2 regions of the Sphingomonas sp. UYEF23 genome follow, and region 2 is predicted to be linked to the other one. Evidence: riboswitches for the same ligand, from Rfam matches in the RefSeq annotation. Region 2 holds a riboswitch; the other holds the start of a gene.
What was found. Region 2 has a riboswitch for thiamine pyrophosphate ahead of ABIB28_RS05345 (TonB-dependent receptor). Riboswitches for the same ligand answer to the same signal wherever they lie in the genome.

Region 1 (9,592 bases), on a different contig from region 2:
GAAGCCCATGAACGATTTCGACGTCATCGTAGTGGGTGGCGGGCACGCCGGCACCGAGGCTGCCGCTGCAGCGGCGCGGCGCGGCGCACGGACCGCATTGATCACCTTTGATCCTGCGAAAGTGGGTGCGATGTCGTGCAACCCCGCGATCGGGGGTCTCGGCAAGGGGCATCTTGTCCGCGAGGTCGATGCATTCGACGGCCTGATGGCGCGCGCGACCGATGCGGCGGGTATCCACTACCGCATGCTCAACCGCAGCAAGGGCGCAGCCGTTCAGGGCCCACGCGTGCAGGCGGACCGACGCCGCTACGCGGCAGCGATCAACGCGATGCTAGCACAGCAAGTAGGGTTGGAGATTATCGGTGGGGAAGTCGCCGGTCTCCTGCTGAGCGAGAGCGGGAGCGTCGCAGGTGTTCGCTTGGCCGATGGTACGGTGCTTCATACCCGCGCGGTCGTGCTCGCTACGGGCACCTTCCTCGGCGGCCGGATGTTCTGTGGTGAGGAACGGTCCGAAGGCGGGCGTGTCGGGGAAGCAGGCGCGTCCCTGCTCGCGCAGCAGCTACGCGCTGCCAACCTCCCGATGGCGCGCCTCAAGACCGGGACGCCGCCGCGACTCGATGGCCGCACGATCGACTGGGCGCGGCTGGCGCAGCAGGAAAGCGACGCCGGGCCTTGGACGATGTCACCCGTTTCGACGCATCGCCCCCTGCCCCAGCTTCACTGCGCGATCACGAGGACGACGCCGCAGACGCATGACATCATTCGCTCCGGGCTCGACCGATCGCCGCTGTTCGGCGGCGCAATCGCCGGCGCAGGCCCGCGCTACTGTCCGTCGATCGAGGACAAGATCCACCGCTTCGGAGACCGCGACGGCCATCAGATCTTCCTCGAACCCGAGGGTCTCGATGATCCGACGATCTATCCCAACGGCATTTCGACATCGCTGCCCGTCGACATCCAGGCGGCGATGCTTCGCTCAATCCCCGGGCTCGAGGCCACGACGATGCTCACGCCGGGATACGCTGTCGAATATGACCATATCGACCCGCGCGCGCTGGCTGCCACGCTGGAGGTCCGCGCGCTCGAAGGTTTGTATTGCTGCGGGCAAATCAATGGCACGACTGGATATGAAGAAGCCGCCGGCCAGGGCTTGATGGCGGGGCTCAATGCAGCGGCGCGCGCGCTCGAGCGGCCCGAGATCGTGCTCGACCGAGCATCGTCGTATCTCGGTGTGATGATCGACGACCTGGTGCTGCAAGGCATTACCGAACCCTATCGCATGCTTACCGCTCGCGCCGAATACCGGCTGCGATTGCGCGCCGACAATGCCGAGACACGCTTGAGCCCGATAGCGGCTGAGCTTGGATGCTTGTCGCCCGCGCGGATTGAGCGGCTTGCGGATCGGATCGAGCGCCGTGGCGAAATCGAGCAAGTGCTCGACCAGACGGTGCCAAGCGAAACGCTCACGATGCGCGGAGCGGTGATCGGCAGCGATCCCGAACGCCGATCGGGCGCCGCATGGCTGCGCGTGGCGGGTGTGACACTCGAGATGGTGGCCCCAGACCTCCTCGAACGCATGGATGCCGATCTGCTTGCCGAAGCAACCGAGGACGCGCGCTACGCCCCCTATCTCGCACGGCAGGAATCCGAAGTTACGGCGATGCGCTCGCATGACACGATCGCCGTACCCGATGGCTTGCACTTCGCGACCGTCCCCGGGCTATCGAGCGAGATGATCGAACGGCTCGAGACCGCACGCCCCACTACGCTCGCAGCGGCGGGTCGTATTCGTGGCATCACTCCGGCGGCGCTGACGGCGATCCTCCTGCAGATCCGAAAGAAGGCAGCGTGACCGAGGACGAAGCGCGGGACTGGGTCTCGCAGCACTTTGGCGACGACGGGCTCGCGGCGATGCAACAACTCGTCGAGATCGTCACCGCCGAAAGCGCACAGCAGAATCTGATTGCACCCTCGACGCTGGGCGCGATGTGGGCACGCCACATTGTCGATTCCGCGCAACTGCTGATGGTCGCCCCCAAGGACGCGGGGGTATGGCTCGACATCGGGAGCGGTGCCGGTTTCCCAGGACTGGTGGTCGCTGCGCTCACTGATAGACCGGTCTGGCTGGTCGAGCCGCGTCGCCGCCGCGCGGACTTTCTGGTGCAAGCGGCGGAGGCGATGGGGGTCGGCGATCGCGTTACGGTGAAGTGCGCGCGGATCGAGGATGTCCTTGTCGATGCAAGGATTATTTCGGCGCGCGCCGTCGCATCGTTGGACAGTCTTTTCGCCTGGGGTGCGAAGTGCGCATCTTCCGCAACGTGCTGGATTCTGCCAAAAGGGCGGACGGCGCTGGCAGATGTCACCGCCGCGCAGCTAGCATGGGACGGGGTGTTTCACGTGGAACACAGTATCACCGATCCCGACTCGCTGATCGTTCTTGCATCAGGGGTGACACGCCGATGAACGTCATTGCCGTCGCGAACCAGAAGGGCGGTGTCGGAAAGACGACGACCGCGATCAACCTCGGCACTGCGCTTGCTGCAACCGGGCTGCGGGTGTTGCTGCTCGATCTCGATCCGCAAGGCAATTGCTCGACGGGGCTCGGCATCGCGCGCGCCGACCGGCATCACTCGACCTACGATATCCTGCTCGGCGAGACATCGATCGACGTCGCCGCGATGCCGACGTGCGTCCCCAAGCTCGACATCGTACCCGCGACGGTCGACCTCTCGGGTGCCGAGATCGAGCTGGTCGAATATGAGGAGCGTACGCATCGCCTGTCGCGCGCCCTCGCCCGCTCGGATCATCGCTGGGACGTCGTGCTGATCGATTGTCCGCCGTCACTCGGTCTGTTGACACTCAATGCGATGGTCGCGTCGAATTCGCTGCTCGTGCCGCTGCAGTGCGAATTCTTCGCGCTCGAAGGGCTCAGCCAGCTGTTGAGCACCGTCGAGCGGATCCGCGAGCGCTTCAACCCCGCGCTGTCGATCATGGGTGTCGCCCTGACGATGCACGACCGCCGCAACCGGCTGACCGATCAAGTCTCGAACGACGTTCGCGCGGTGCTGGGTCGCGTGGTGTTCGACACGGTGATTCCGCGCAACGTGCGTTTGTCCGAGGCGCCGAGCCACGGCTTGCCGGCATTGATCTACGATTATCGCTGCCCCGGCTCCGAAGCCTATATCGCGCTCGCGCGTGAATTGATCGCGCGCCTGCCCGCCTTCGATACCCCGCAACCTGCAAGGGCCGCATGACCGACTCGACGCCTCCGATTGCACGCCCGAAGCCGCGTTCGGGACTGGGCCGCGGCCTCAACGCCCTGATGGGGGATTTGGCGCGCGAAGAGCCCGTCGGTGAAGGCAAGGAGAATGCCTCGCCGGGTGTGCGCTCGCTCCCCGTCGGGTCGCTGACGCCGCATCCCGGCCAGCCGCGGCGGCACTTCGACGAAGCCGCACTCGAGGAACTCGCGCAATCGATCGCGCTGCGCGGTGTGTTGCAGCCGATCGTCGTGCGGCCGCACGGCACCGGCTATCAGATCGTCGCGGGCGAGCGCCGCTGGCGCGCTGCGCAGCGTGCGCGACTGCACGAGGTGCCGGTCATCGTGCGGGCGTTCGATGATACCGAAACGCTCGAAGTCGCGCTCGTCGAGAATATCCAGCGGCAAGACCTCAACGCGATCGAAGAGGCCGAAGCGTATCATCGTTTGATCGAGGATTTCGGCCACACGCAGGAAGCGCTTGGCAAGCTGGTCAACAAGTCGCGCAGCCACATCGCCAATCTGCTGCGGCTGCTCGAGCTGCCGACCCCGGTGCAGGAGCGCGTTGTCAATGGCGTGCTGACGATGGGGCATGCGCGCGCGTTGATCGGCGCGCCCGATGTCGAAACGCTGGCGGACCAGGTCGTCGCACGCGGTCTTTCGGTGCGCGATACCGAACGCATGGCGCGCGCTGCCAAGCCTGCGCCGCGCGGCCAGCGCGACAGCGAGGGGCGTGATCCCGATCTCGCGGCGCTCGAGCATCAGCTGGCCGATCTGCTGGGCCTGTCGGTGCGTGTCGCGCACAGCGCCAAGGGGGGCACGCTAACGCTGTCCTATTCGACGCTCGATCAGCTCGACATGGTGTGCCAGCGGCTGACCGGCGAGCGTATCTAGGAGGCGTACGGCGTACGCCTGAGGCCTCCGCCGGACTGGCACCTTACTCGGTGGCGGGCAGATAGAGCTCGCTGCCCTTCGCTTTGAAGGTGGCGCTCATTTCAGCCATGCCGGCCTCGGCCTGCGCACCGCGTGCGAATGCGGCGCGGTCGGCGTCGGCCTCATCGACCGGCGGCGTTGCGGCAAGGAAGCCGTCCGCCGGCTGGTTCTGCTTCGCGGCAAAATCGCGCACTTCCTGCGTGATCTTCATCGAGCAGAATTTCGGCCCGCACATCGAGCAGAAATGCGCGGTCTTGGCGCCCTCCGCGGGGAGCGTCTCGTCGTGGTAGAGCTCGGCCGTATCGGGATCGAGCGACAGGTTGAACTGGTCGCGCCAGCGGAATTCGAAGCGGGCGCGGCTGACCGCATCGTCGCGCATCTTGGCGGCGGGGTGGCCCTTGGCGAGATCGGCGGCGTGCGCGGCAAGCTTGTAGGTCACCACACCGACCTTGACGTCGTCGCGGTCGGGGAGCCCGAGATGCTCCTTTGGCGTGACGTAGCAGAGCATCGCGGTGCCATACCACCCGATCATCGCCGCGCCGATTCCGCTGGTGATATGGTCATAGCCCGGTGCGATGTCGGTGGTGAGCGGCCCGAGCGTATAGAAGGGCGCCTCGCCGCACACTTCGAGCTGCTTTTCCATATTCTCCTTGATCTTGTGCATCGGCACATGACCGGGGCCCTCGATCATCACCTGGACGTCGCTCGCCCAGGCGCGGTGGGTGAGTTCGCCGAGCGTGTAGAGCTCGCTGAACTGCGCTTCGTCGTTCGCGTCGGCGATTGAGCCGGGGCGCAGGCCGTCGCCGAGCGAGTAGGCGATGTCATACGCTTTCATGATCTCGGTGATTTCGTCGAAGCGCTCGTAGAGGAAGCTCTCCTTGTGGTGCGCGAGGCACCATTTCGCCATGATCGATCCGCCCCGCGAGACGATCCCGGTGACGCGCTTTGCGGTCATCGGGATATAGGCGAGCCGCACGCCGGCATGGATCGTAAAGTAATCGACGCCCTGCTCGGCCTGTTCGATCAGCGTATCGCGGAAGATCTCCCAGGTCAGGTCCTCGGCAACGCCGCCGACCTTTTCGAGCGCTTGATAGATCGGGACGGTGCCGATCGGCACGGGGCTGTTGCGCAGGATCCATTCGCGCGTGTCGTGGATGTGGCGACCGGTCGACAGGTCCATCACCGTGTCGGCACCCCAGCGGATCGACCAGACCATCTTGTCGACCTCGGCCGCGACGTTGCTCGCGACGGCGGAGTTGCCGATATTGGCGTTGATCTTGACCAGAAAGTTGCGCCCGATCGCCATCGGTTCGGATTCGGGATGGTTGATGTTGTTGGGAAGGATCGCCCGCCCCCGCGCGATTTCATCGCGGACGAATTCGGGCGTCACGTAATCGGGGATCGATGCGCCGAAGTCCTGGCCGTCGCGGATCAGCTTTTCCTTGGCGGCAGCGCGCCCGAGATTTTCGCGGATTGCGACGTATTCCATCTCGGGGGTGATGATGCCGCGTCGCGCATAGTGCATCTGGCTGACATTGGCGCGGGGCTTGGCGCGCAGCGGGCGTTTAACGACATTGGGATATTGCGGTACGCCAGCCGAACGATCGGGGCCAGTCAAGCCATTGTCTTCGGGGCGAATTTCGCGCGCAGTGTATTCCTCGACGTCGCCTCGCGCGAGGATCCAGTCGCGCCGCAGCGTCGGCAAGCCGACGTGGATGTCGATCCGCGCTTTCGGGTCGGTATAGGGGCCTGACGTGTCGTAAACGCGCAAGGGCGGCTCGCCACACGATGGTTCGAGTAGGATCTCGCGCATCGCGACGCCTGGCCCGGGAATCGCTGCCGAGGGCACGTAGATCTTGCGCGAGCCACGGATCGGGCCGGTCGTCACGCCGATTTCGGTACGCGCGGGGATATCTGCCATGCTCTTCGCTCCAAAATCGCAAGGAGCAAAGACGGTTTCCGGGCGGTCACCGCTCCCTCCCTACGCCCGTATTAACGGGATCAGGTTGATGCGGGTCGGGGGCTCGTGCCCCCCTCTCAGCCGCCGAATAGCAGCCCCCCGGGGAATGGCGTCAGTCTAGGCGCTCGCGCGCGGCGTGCAACTAGTTTGCGGCGCTGGTGCGGATGTTGCCATTGAGACCATTGGGGAAGAAGCCCCCGCCGACCACGGCATTCTTGTTGAGATAGACGACGTTGAGCACCTGGCCCGCGGTACGGCCGTAGACGAGGCCGTTGGCGTCGACCGGAACGAGGTTCGAGGTCGTCGCGGTTCCGGTAATGCCCTGATCGATGTCGCTCGTACCATCGAGGCTATCGCGCGCGTCGCTGATCAGCCCGGCATTGACGCGCAGGCTCGGCGTGGCGAGGCCCTTCGAATAGAGCACGGTGCGGATCAGGCCGGCGTGGTACGCCTCGGTCGCGAGGATGCCCGCAGCGGCATCGAGCAGCAACGTCGTGTTGATCGTCTGCGCTGCGCCCTTGTACGCCGTCACGCCGACATCTTCGAAGATGAACGCACCGAGCAGGAAGTTCTCGTCGCTGGCGTAAGGGTCGAAGGTGCCGTTGACGCGATCGACGACGCCGTTGGTGGTTGCGATCCCGGCGGCGCGCGCGGCGGCCGAGAAGGCGCCATTGGCGCCACCATCGATGTTGATCGACGGCATCGCAACCGCCGCAGCGCCGAGTGCCGAACGCAGGAAGGCGACATGGGCGACTTCGTCGGCGGCGATCTCGACCGCATATTGCTGGACGATCGGATCGGTGAAAGTGACCTTGCGGCCGCCCGTCACGGTGCCTTGGACGGTCTGGTTGCCATCGCCCTTGGCGATCAACGCATTGGGCAGCCCTGCGCCAGTGACGGCATAGCTGTAGAACTGCGCTTCGAGATATTCGAGGTTGAGCGCAAAGTTGAGCGTGTCCTGGTCCTGCAGCGTGCTGGTCGAGCTCGGGCTCGGCGTCGGCGTTGCGGTTGCCGTCGCGCCTGGATCGGTGCTCGTCGAGCCGCTGCCGCCGCAGGCCGACAGCAGCGATGCGCCGCCAACGGCGAGCGAAGCGACGCCCGCGCTGCGCAGGAAATTACGGCGCTCGGCGCGGCGGCGTTCGCCGGCGTCGAGAACCTGCAAGAGGATGTCGCTATCGATCACTGGGGGAACTCCCGTTCGGGCAAGCTGGAAGGCGTCAGGCTGAAGGTATCGGGCGGCTCAATTCGCGGTGCTGGTCACGATGGTGCCATTGAGCCCATTGGGGAAGAAGCCCCCCTTCGCGACAGCCAGACTGTTGAGATAGACGATATTGAGCACGTTGCCCGTCGAGCGGCCATAGGCGATGCCGTCGAGCCCGGTGGGGACGATGTTCGATGCCGTCAGGCCGTTGAGCGCGGCGAACTGGCTGTTCGCGACGACTGCCGAGGCAATGCCCTGATCGTCGTCGGAGGTGCCGTCGAGCTTGTCGCGAACGTCGGAGATCGCGCCCGCCGCGGTGCGCAGCGACGGCGTCGCCAGGCCCTTGCTGTACAGCACGGTGCGGATGATCGAGGCATGATAGGCCTCCGCGGCGAGGATGCCCGCCGCCGCGTCGATATAGGCCTTGGTCGTCAGCAGCGAGGCCGCGCCCTTATAGGCGGTGACGCCGACATCTTCGAACAGGAAGGCGGCGAGTAGGAAGTTCTGGTCGTTGGCGTACGGGTCGAATGTGCCGTTGACGTTGTCGACCGCGCCGCTTGCATTGGTCGCGAGGCCGGCGGCGCGTGCAGCGACCGTGAAGGCGCCCGTGGCGGTGCTGCCGATGTCGATTGCGGGCTGCGCGACGGCGACGGTGCCGAGCTGGCTGCGAAGGAAGGCGACGTGCTGCGTTTCGTCACCGGCGATCTCGCGCGCATATTGCGCGACGAGCGGATCGCTGAAGCTGACCTGGCGACCACCCGTGACCGTTCCCTGCGTCGTCGTGCTGGCGCTGCCCGGGGTGAGCTGGCTGTTGGGCAAGCCCGTACCGAAGACGGCGTAGGAATAGAATTGCGCCTCGAGATATTCGAGGTTCAGCGCAAAATTGAGGATGTCGGTTTCCGACGTCGCCTGCGCCGATGCGCTGGTCCCGACCGCGACGGCGGCGGCGCCGACTGCGGCGACGGCACCGGCTCCAAGGGCTGTGCGGAAGAATTCGCGGCGCTCATTCCGACGGTCGGCGCGGGCTTCGAGGCGCTCGATCAGCTGGTCTTCGGTGTCGGTCATTGGGGCGAACCCTTTTGCTGGAAACGCTATAGTGCGGCGCTGGCGTGGCACCTCACGCGCGACGGCGCAAGACCCGAATAGCTGGAGCGTCGGCCATTCCCGACGATCCGCGCGCAAACGCAAACCCGCCGCGAAATCACGAAATGTGTTCCACGGCGGGTCCTGAACCTGCGCTGAATTGCGCCGGGGTTAGAAGGTGTAAGCGAGCCCGACGGCGCCCAGCCACTGGTTGGGCGAGCCGGCGATGCGAACGATCGGGGCGTAGGAGAAGTCCCCCAGCGACCGTGAATAGGTACCGCCGGCGACGACCTTTACGCCGTGGAGCAAATTGCCGGTCAGCGAATAGGTCGCAAAACCGCCGACCGAATAGTTCTTCCAGCCCGAGCGTGCCGCGTAGGTCGGGAGGCCGCTCGCGAGGCTCTGCGTCGGCGTGATGCTGAAATAGGTGTCGGCATAACCCTGCCCGACATGCTGTGCCGAGGCGAGGATGCCGACCGCGGCCTTGCGGCTGAGTGGCGTCAGATAGGTGAAGCTCGGCTGCCAGATCCCGCTATTGTGCGCGCCGGTCACGCCCTTGCGATAGCTGACCGACACCGAAATCTTGTCGTACGGGCTGGTGATCACGCCGGTCTTGCCGATGCCGATATAGCCACCGAGCTCAAGCGCGGTGCTGCGCTTGCCGAGTGCGCGGACGCGGACGTCGTCGATGTTCTTGATGCTCGAGCGGTCGAAATTGATCACGCCGATCGGACCGAATTGCAGATCGATCGACTGGCCCGGGCGGTTCGGGATCAGATCGACACTGGCACGGTTGCCGATCACCGAGAAGTTGAAGCCCTTGACCGAGCCGATCGCGGCGGGTGCCGGCACGAAGCGATACTCGTTCGAGCCGTCATAATCGGGAAGGTAAGCGCCACCGATGCCGACCGTGACCGAATCCTTGTTGAAGTCGGCGGCGATCTGGTCGTTGTCCGCCGGGGCGGGCGGCGCGCTTTGCGCAAACGCCGGGGCCGCACTGGCGATCAGCAGGGTGGCGGCGGATATAAGAAAGCGACGATCGATCACGGGGTAGCTCCAGAATCTAAGGATTTGGGGCCGTAACGCTCGCGCAACGCTTTGGGTCCGAAAATGTAGACTAGAGCAGATAACGCATTTTGATCTGTTGCCGATCTGCATC
Region 2 (9,592 bases):
CCCCAGAAAGCTGACGATGACAGCGACGATCTCGAGCGCGGACATCAGCCGAGTGGCCCATGCTCGATGGTGTTCAGGAAAGCTTGTCCGTGTGGCGCGATGAACCATTCGGCGTGGCCGAGCAGATACTGGTCCCACGCCACACTCGCCTGCTCGTCATCCCCGACGACACCCGTGAAATAGTCGATCTCGGACAGCGCGAATTCGAAATGGACGAGCGGCAGCACGCGCAGCACCGCCGCCACCTCGCCGCGGTCGAGCGGGATCACCGTCGCATACCCCGCGAGCAGCGCTTGCGCGGTTTCGGGATGGCCGATCGTCGCGTCTCTCCCCTGCCCCAACGCCAACCAGTCGATCGCAGTGCGCTCGATTGCGGTCGCGAGATCGTGCGCCGCGCAGGTGCGGTCGGCGAGACCGAAGTCGAACACCGTCTCCACCTGCCCGTCCGCGTTCCACAGCACGTTCGAGGGATGCCAGTCGTTATGCGTCCACAGCGCCTCGCGCCCCGCCAGCGCTGCCGGCACACCCTGGCCGAGCTCGGCAAACAGTCGCGCCACCGCCGGCCGCCAGACGCGCGGTTCGAGGAATGCCGCTAGTGCCGGCCGCGCCGCGACATAGGCCTCGGTGGCCGCCAACGGATCGGTGCTGGGAAGAATATTGAAGCTCGCAACCAAGGGCTGCACCGCGCGCGCCGGCGCTGCGAAACCGCGCGATGCTGCGTGTAGCCGTGCGAGCGACGCACCTGCCGCATGCGCGTGCGAGGCCGCGAGGTACGGGGTCCAGGAAAGCCGCTCGCGATACAGGTCGAGCCCCGCGCCTTGGCGGTGCAGCTCATAGGTCCAGTCGCCGACGGTGATCGCGCTCGTCCCGGCGTCGGTCAGCAGGATTTCGGGCACCGGTATCCCGGCCGCGGCGAGATGCGCGATGAAGGCGTGCTCCTCCGCCAGGCCGGCAGGCGTCCGCACCGCCGGATGGTGCCGCTTGAGCACGAACATGCCGCGCGTCGTGCGCACCCGCGCCGCCGCCGAGAAGGGCCGCGGCGAATGCCATTCGAGCGCTTCGAGCCGACCGGCCGCAGGGAAGCGCAAGAGCGCAGCAGCCGCGTCATCATGCGTGATGGCAGGCCAGGTCGGCGGCTCGAGCGTGGTGCCCATGCCGTGGACGAGATGCGGGGCGCTCGCGGCCATTGCCTCAGAACACGCGCGACAGCGTCGCGATCAGCGCCGCGCCGCTCCCGACATAATAAGCTGGCGCTGCCCCGGCGATGACGCTCCCGCGACGCCCGATCGTGTCCCGCGCGTTGGGGGTCACTGCCGCCACGCCCGACAGCACGCGCGGATTGGTGACGTTGATCGCATTGAGCCGCAGATCGGTACGCTTGCCGTCGAGCCACTTCGCCAGGTGCACGCCGACCGACAGGTCGAGGGTCGCATAGCCGGGGATGCTCTCGTCATTGACGAAGGTGGCATATTGGCGCGCGACATATTTCAGCGCGCTGCTGCCGAAGAAGCGGCCGTCGTCATACGTCCCGCCGAGCCCTGCCTGGAAGGTCGGGCTCGATACCGCATGCTTGCCACGCGTCGGCAGGAAATCCGCGCCGACCGGCAGGTCGTTGTCGAGCCGCGCGCGCAGATATTCGCCCGAGACGTAGAGGCTCACCCCCGCGGCGGGGCGGTAGTCGATTTCGCCATCGACGCCGTACGACGTCTGGCTGCCGGCGTTGAGCGTCGAATTGACCTGCGCGCCGCCGACATCGACCAGCGTGGCGAGCTGGCGATTGCGGAAATGGTAATGGAAGGCGGTCACCGACGCCGACAGGCTCGGGCCGATGTAGCGATAGCCAAGCTCCTGCGAGACCGAATATTCGTTCTTGAGCGCGTTCGTCCCCTGCGTGCTGAGTTCACCGCCATAATAGCTGTTGTAGAGCGTGAATTCGTTGGGGCCGCGGAAGTTGGTGGTGACGTTGGCGAACAACTGCTGCCGGTCGTCGAGTTGATAATGGACCGCCGCACGCGGCAGTGCGGCAAAGCTGTCGCGGCGTACAACCGATTGCGGACCGGGCAAATAATTGCGCCCGTTGCGCAGCAGATCGACGCCCTTGAACCCGACGTTGATGGTCAGCCGCGGCGTGAGCGTTATGCTGTCGGCGAGGAAGAAACCCTTGGTCACCGTGAGCGTGCGCTTATCCTCATAGGCGAGCAGGCGGCCATCGGCAGTGCGGATCGCCGTCTCCTGATAGCCCCACGGATCGACCGGGCGCCCGTCCGCGCGCACCGCGCCATAGGTCTGCAGCACGCGGTCCTTGCCGTAATCGAACCACAGGCCAGCCGTGATCCGGTGCGCTCCGGCGGCCAGCGTGAGCTTGGCGACGGTGCCGCCGCGGAACTGGTCGCCGGTATAATTGCCGAGCACGGTCGCCGCGCCATCGACCGCGCCGGGCAGCGCGACCGGCCCGAGCGCCTCGGTGCCGAGGTAATTGCCGGTGGTCGAGAGCGCCGTGCCGTAGGGCGAGTTGCCGTAGCCGAACTGGAGATAGCTCGTCGTGTCGAGCGTCAGCCGGTCGCTGAGCGCCAGATGCAGCGGTGCCGCGAGATAGACGTTGCGGAACGGCGCGCGATGGAGCCGCCAGTAATTCGTATTCCCGGCGCTATAGTTGCGGTCATAATTGAACCCCCGCCCCTGGGCGTTCCAGTCGGCGAGCGTCGGACTGGGATAGGTCGAGGAATTGGCATCGTTGAACGACACGGCGATGCTCGCGCGGTTGCCGTTGCCCCATTCGTTGAGCAGCTTGGCGTCGATATGCTGGCGCGTGTCGAACCCCGCCCCGCGCCAATTGTCGGCGCGGATATTGGAGTAGGACACGAACGCCTTGAGCCCGGTCCGACCGATCGTGCCGGTATCGACCCGCACGAAGGCGCGCCGCGCGGCGTACGATCCGAGCGAGAGATTGACGAGCGCTTGCGGGCTCGCCTTGGGATCGTCGAGCGTCAGCGACAGCAGCCCCCCCGCCCCGCCGACGGTCGGCGAATCGAGATCGACCGCACCTTGCGCGAGCGTGATCTGCTTGAGATTCTCGGCATCGGCGAACTGCGCGGGATAGGCGTAATAATAGCCGATGTCGTTCTGCGGCGCGCCTTCGAGCAGCACGCCGATCTCGTCCTGCCCGAGCCCGCGCAGCGTCAGGCTAGAGCTGGTCGACAGGCCGTAGGGGTCGCTCGACGAGACGTTTGCGCCAGGCAGCAGGCCGATGAGTTGGAAAGCGTTGAGCGTGGGCGCTTGCTTGGTGATGAAATCGGCCGAAATCGCGCTTTGCGCCTTGGGCGCGTGCTGGTCGGGCAGCAGGCCTTCGGGATCGGGATGGCCGGTAACGACGATATCGCCGGGCGGATCCTTTTCGTCGGCGAACGCCGGGACCGCGAGCATCGCGCTCGACAGCAGCGCGAAGCCGAGCGCGCTGCGCGCGATGCCGTCGGTCGTGAAAAGCCTTCGCGTCATCCGTCGTCACTCCTACACGGAGGGGTAACGGAGTCTGCCGCCAGCCCTCCCTACGCCGGTATCAACCGGATCAGGTTCAGCGGGTCGTGGGCTGCAGCCCACCTCTCAGCCGCGCATAAGCGGCCCCCCGGGGAGCGCGGGGCTTAGTCGGTCAGGTCACGCGAGGAAAGCGCTATTGCGCGGGCGCGGCATCAGCTTCGGTAAATCCCGCCGCGATGAAGCGCTCGGGGAGCGGCGCCTTGGCGATGATCGGCTCCTTGCCCGCCCGTGGCACCATCAATTCGGCGGCGTGGAGCAGCGTCGCGGCGCCGTTCGCCTTGGTGCCGTTGCCGTAAATCGGATCGCCGACCACCGCAGCGCCGAGCGCCTCGGCAGCATGGACGCGGATTTGGTGCGTCCGCCCGGTCTCGGGGATGAACTCGACGAAGCTGCGCCCGTCCTTGATCGACAGCACGCGCCACGCGGTCCGCGATGCCTTGCTGCCCTTGGCGCCGAGCGGATCGCCGACCATCCGCCAGCCGGTCTCTTCGGTGCTGACCTTCGCAAGCGCGAGATCGATCAGCCCGCTCTCACCCTCGACCACGCCCTCGAGCACCGCGAGATAGCGCTTGCGCACCAGCCCCTGCTCGAACGCCTGTTGCAGGCGGGCGTGCGCCTTGGGATTGCGCGACAGCAGCAGGCAGCCCGACGTGTCGCGATCGAGCCGATGCACCGGCACCGGCCAGCGCTTGAACGCGAAGGTCAGCCCGTCGAGATGGTTTTCGAGGGAGAGCGATCCGTCACGCGGACGATCGACCGGGAGACCGGCGGGCTTGTCGATGACAAGCGCCTCGCCGTCGAGGAAAAGAACATGATTGGCTAGCATCCCACCCCCTTGCCACCGCAAGCGCCGACATGCCAGAGCCCGCGCCGTGCGAGCGATGCGAACTTGGGCGATGGGGATCGCGCTGGCGCCGTGGGCGGCTTCCCCCACGCTCGCCCAAACGGCTGTTCCGGCTGGCCTTTATCCCGGCGACCTCCCCGCCGCGATGGCCGACGGACGCATGCTTGGCCACCTGCCCTATTCTGAAGTCGCAAGCGGCGATCTGGTTGCGGCGCCGCCCGGTTTCGCGGTCGGCCAGCCTTGCGTGATCAATCGCGATGCCGCGCCCGACCTTGCGCGGATGCTGACCGCCGCCGCGCTGACGCCCAGCGTAGGCAAGACGCTCCGCGGCCTGTCGTGCTTCCGCTCGATTGCGCACCAGCGCGCGGTCTTTTGCCACAATCGCAGACGCGGCCATTGCGGCGACCCGGCGATGCGCGCGCTGACGGTCGCGCCGCCGGGGTTCAGCGAGCACGCAACGGGCTATGCGATCGACTTCGCGATTCGGCCGTCTGCGGGATGCGCAGATGTCGACAGTTGCATCGCGACGACCCCCGCGGGTCGCTGGTTGATCAGCCACGCGCCCGACTTCGGTTTCGAACTGTCGTTCCCGATCGGCAATGCGCAAGGCGTCACGTGGGAGCCGTGGCATTGGCGCTGGGTCGGCGCCAATCTGAAGGTGCCTGGCGCGACGCGCGCGCGCCTGGCGGTCGGCCGCGCGCGCGCGAGCTACCCGGCGAGCCCGCGGGTGACCGACATATCCGACCTCTGGCTCAAGCCACCGTCGGTGCCGCCACCGGTCATGCTCCCGCAATTGCTGCCTCCGCCGATCATCGCTCCGGTCGAGCGGCGGAGGCGCAAATGGTTCAGGCTTTGAGCTTGGCCGCCGTCTCGGCGATGCGCTTGCCCTGATAGCGCGCGCCGGCGAGCTCTTCGGCATGCGGCTGGCGGCTGCCGTCACCATCGGCGATCGTCGATGCGCCATACGGCGTGCCGCCGACCACTTCCTTGACGCCGGTCATGCCCTGGAAGCCGTAGTCGAGGCCAACGATCGTCATGCCGTGATGCATCAGGTTCGTGATGATCGAGAACAGCGTCGTCTCCTGCCCGCCATGCTGGCTCGCGGTCGAGGTGAAGGCACCGCCGACCTTGCCGATCAGCTTGCCGCCGAACCACAGCCCGCCGGTGGTATCCCAGAACGACGCCATCTGGCTCGGCATGCGACCAAAGCGCGTCGGTGCGCCGACGATGATCGCGTCATAGTCAGCGAGCGCGTCGGGGCCGGAGATCACTTCGTGCGCGGTATCGGTCTTGAAGTGCGCCGCTTCGACGACTGCCTGCGGCGCGGTTTCGGCGACGCGGCGGATGTCGACCTCGGCACCACCGGCGCGCGCGCCTTCGGCGACGGCGTCGGCCATCTGCTCGATATGGCCGTAGGACGAGTAATAGAGCACGAGAACTTTGGTCATCGGATAGTCCTTCTTCTGCTAGCTCCCCTCCCGCTTGCGGGAGGGGTTGGGGGAGGGAAGTCTGACACGGAGAGGTTAGCGCCCGAGGCACGCCCCTCCCCTAACCCCTCCCGCAAGCGGGAGGGGGATACGCGTACGCTACTGGCTGTCGACGAGCACCAGTTCGGCATCTTCGAGCGCGGTGATCGTCACGGTCTGCCCGCCATCCATCGCCGCGCCATCGCGCGCCTTGAAGGTCTGGCCGTCGATCTCGACCGATCCTGTCGCTGGCACGAGATACGCGTGCCGCCCGGGGCCGACTTCGTGCGTGATCGTCTCGCCAGCCCGCACGAGTGCTGCGAGCACGCGCGCCTCGGCACGGATCGGCAGCGCATCGGTGTCCTCGGCAAAGCCGCTCGCCAGCGTCACGAACTGCCCCGAGCGATCGTCCTTCGGGAAGGGCTTGGCACCCCAGCTCGGCGATCCGCCCTTGCGGCTCGGCTCGATCCAGATCTGGAAGATTGTCGTCTGCTCGGGCTCGAGGTTATATTCGGCATGGCGCACGCCGGTCCCGGCGCTCATCACCTGGACGTCACCCGCCCCGGTGCGGCCTTCATTGCCCATCGAATCCTTGTGCGTGATCGCGCCCTTGCGAACATAGGTGACGATTTCCATGTCGCGGTGCGGATGCGGCGGGAAGCCACTGTTCGCGGCGATCTCGTCGTCGTTCCACACGCGGATCGCGCCCCAGCCCATCCGAGCGGGCTCGTAATAATTGGCGAAGGAAAAATGGTGGCGGGCGTTGAGCCAGCCATGCTCGGCATGGCCGAGGCTCTCGAACGAACGTTTCTCGATCATTGCGGATCTCCCGAAGGAATTGCGTTGGCACCAAGATAGGCGTTTGGATTGCGCGGTAAATGGAAACACTGGAAACCGATCGTTTCGACATGTAAGGAAACGCGTCGCCTGGAGCCCTGTACCAAATGCGTCTTCCCGATCTCGAAGCCTGGGCGATTTTCGCCAGTGTGGTCGAACACCGCTCCTTCAGTGGAGCCGCCGATTCGATCGGCGTTTCGAAGGCGACGGTGTCGAAAGCGGTGACGCGGCTCGAGGCGCATCTCGGGCAATCGCTGTTCCACCGCACGTCGCGCCGGTTGACCTTGACCGAGACCGGCAAGGGCCTGGCGGAACATGCCGCCCGGATTCTCGCCGAGGCGATCGCCGCCGAGGAAGCCGCGCACGATGCCGCGACGACCCCGACCGGGCTGGTACGGCTGAGCGCACCGATGACGCTCGGCCTCGCGATCGTCGCGCCGCTCGTCGCCGAGTTCCTGCTGCTCCATCCCGGCATCGAGATCGAGCTGATCCTGTCCGACGCCAAGGTCGATATCGTTGCCGAAGGGTTCGATATCGCGCTGCGGATCGCCGACCTGCCCGACAGTTCGCTGCGCGCGCGTCGGCTTGGGCCGATCGCCATCCATATCGTCGGCTCGCCTGAGTATTTCGCGCGAGAGGGCCGACCGACCCATCCCGCGCAACTCGGCGAACATGCCTGTTTCGGCTATACCAACGTCACCGGACCGTGGCGCTTCTTCGGCCCTGGTGGTGCAGAAGCTGCCGTGCGGCCGAGAGGCCCGCTATCGGCGAACAGCGGCGACGCGCTGCTCCCGGCGCTCCGCGCTGGACTCGGCATCGGCTTGCTGCCCGACTTCATTGTCGGCCCCGACCTTGCCTCGGGGAAGCTCGAGGTCGTGCTCGCCGACTGGCACGGACCGCCGATCGCGCTGCATCTGGTGACCCCGCCAAGTGCACTGCGGCCCGCGCGCGTCGAGGCGCTGATGGATTTTCTGACGGAGAAAGTTCGCAACCCTTGCGTTCGCGAAGGGTGAAGCGCCTTGCCCCCGATGCCGACGATGCCCGGTTCATCCGCCGGGTCCTGATCGTCATTCTGATCGTCGCGCTCACTGCGGCGGTATGGCGTGCGGGCAATCTGCTGATCCTCGCGTTCGGCTCGATGCTCGGCGCGGTCGCCATCCGCGCGATTGCCGAGCTCTATGGCAGGGTCGTCCCGCAACGCGCGACGATGCCGCTCGCGGTGACCACGGTGCTCGCGGTGATCGGGTTCCTCGGCTGGCTGTTCGGCGTCGAATTCGCGCAGCAGATCAACCAGCTCGTCTCGCAATTGCCGCATCTGCTCGACCAGCTTTCGCACTGGATGTCGCAATCGCCGGTCGGTGCGAAGATCGTCGAAGCGGTCAAGGCGGCATTCGCCGGATCGCGCGTCGCCAGCGACATCGGGGGCCTGCTGAGCGGCAGCGGCCAGTTGCTGCTCAACTGCATCCTCCTCCTCGTCGGCGCCCTGTTCTTCTCCGCCGACCCCGACGTCTATCAGCGCGGCGCGTTGCTGCTCGTGCCGCCATCGGTGCGCCCGGCGTTTGCCGATGCGCTGGTCGATGTCGGCACGACGCTGCGGCTGTGGCTGCGCGCCGAGCTGATCGGGATGACCTCGATGGGGCTGCTCGTCGGCACGGGGCTGTGGATCGCTGGCGTGCCCTCGGCGTGGGCGCTCGGGCTGCTGGCGGGCCTTAGCGAATTCATTCCCTATGTCGGGCCTACCGCTGCAATGCTTCCCGCGCTCGGGCTTGCCGCGACCGCGGGTACGGCGCCGTTGATGGGCACGCTGATCACCTATGCGATCGTCCGCGTGATCCAGACCAACTTCGTCACGCCCTATGTCCAAAGCCGCGTGATCGACATCCCGCCCGCGATCACGGTGTTCGCGATCATTGCGATCGGCTTCGTGTTCGGGCTGTTCGGGCTCTTCTTTTCGGCAGGACTGCTGGTGGTCGGATTTTCGCTCGTGCGCAGCCTGTATCTGCGCGAGGTGCTCGGCGAGGACCTCACAGACGATGCCGAATCACCCCGCGAATCGCGGATTCAGGCCGATTAATGCGAAATTAACCTTTTGCCTTCATCACTGATCAGGTTAATGGTTTGTGTCAGGCATATCGGGCCGCAGGGAGCTCCGATCGTCTGGTAAGCAATGGGGACCGCCAGATGCGCGTATTGTTGATCGAGGACGAGCCGACGACCGCCAAGGCGATCGAGCTCATGCTGACGGCCGAAGGCTTCAACGTCTACAAGACCGACCTCGGCGAGGAAGGCTTGGATCTCGGCAAGCTCTACGATTACGACATCATCCTGCTCGACCTCAATTTGCCCGACATGCACGGCTACGACGTGCTGAAAAAGCTCCGCGTCGCGCGCGTCCAGACGCCGGTGCTGATCCTGTCGGGCATCAACGAGATGGACAGCAAGGTCCGCAGCTTCGGCTTCGGCGCCGACGATTACGTCACCAAGCCGTTCCACCGCGAAGAACTCACCGCGCGCATCCACGCCGTCGTGCGCCGCTCGAAGGGCCATAGCCAATCGGTCATCCGCACCGGCAAGCTTGCGGTCAACCTCGACGCCAAGACGGTCGAAGTCGATGGCAGCCGCGTCCATCTGACCGGCAAGGAATATGCGATGCTCGAGCTGCTGAGCCTGCGCAAGGGCACCACGCTAACCAAGGAAATGTTCCTCAACCACCTCTATGGCGGGATGGACGAACCCGAACTCAAGATCATCGACGTCTTTATCTGCAAGCTGCGCAAGAAGCTGTCGCTCGCCTGCGAAGGCGAGAATTACATCGAGACCGTCTGGGGCCGCGGCTATGTGCTGCGCGAGGCCGACGAGATGATGGCACCCGCGGCCGTCGCCTGATCGCCCAACAGTTTACCGCTCCCGC

Region 1: another riboswitch for thiamine pyrophosphate. It lies ahead of thiC (phosphomethylpyrimidine synthase ThiC); the one in region 2 lies ahead of ABIB28_RS05345 (TonB-dependent receptor).

The regions. Positions count from the first base shown of each region.
Region 1 is NZ_JBEPNG010000003.1:357,480-367,071, reverse strand. It holds gene mnmG (tRNA uridine-5-carboxymethylaminomethyl(34) synthesis enzyme MnmG) at 8-1,852, shown strand; gene ABIB28_RS07855 (16S rRNA (guanine(527)-N(7))-methyltransferase RsmG) at 1,849-2,463, shown strand; gene ABIB28_RS07850 (ParA family protein) at 2,460-3,254, shown strand; gene ABIB28_RS07845 (ParB/RepB/Spo0J family partition protein) at 3,323-4,150, shown strand; gene thiC (phosphomethylpyrimidine synthase ThiC) at 4,194-6,110, opposite strand; TPP riboswitch at 6,151-6,261, opposite strand; gene ABIB28_RS07835 (ferritin-like domain-containing protein) at 6,292-7,332, opposite strand; gene ABIB28_RS07830 (ferritin-like domain-containing protein) at 7,390-8,415, opposite strand; gene ABIB28_RS07825 (MipA/OmpV family protein) at 8,605-9,480, opposite strand; gene ABIB28_RS07820 (DUF2141 domain-containing protein) at 9,551-9,592, opposite strand, start outside.
Region 2 is NZ_JBEPNG010000002.1:432,168-441,759, reverse strand. It holds gene pnuC (nicotinamide riboside transporter PnuC) at 1-45, opposite strand, end outside; gene ABIB28_RS05350 (phosphotransferase enzyme family protein) at 45-1,187, opposite strand; gene ABIB28_RS05345 (TonB-dependent receptor) at 1,192-3,495, opposite strand; TPP riboswitch at 3,526-3,635, opposite strand; gene ABIB28_RS05340 (RluA family pseudouridine synthase) at 3,668-4,360, opposite strand; gene ABIB28_RS05335 (M15 family metallopeptidase) at 4,416-5,234, shown strand; gene wrbA (NAD(P)H:quinone oxidoreductase) at 5,224-5,826, opposite strand; gene ABIB28_RS05325 (pirin family protein) at 5,965-6,663, opposite strand; gene ABIB28_RS05320 (LysR family transcriptional regulator) at 6,789-7,694, shown strand; gene ABIB28_RS05315 (AI-2E family transporter) at 7,691-8,755, shown strand; gene ctrA (response regulator transcription factor CtrA) at 8,863-9,567, shown strand.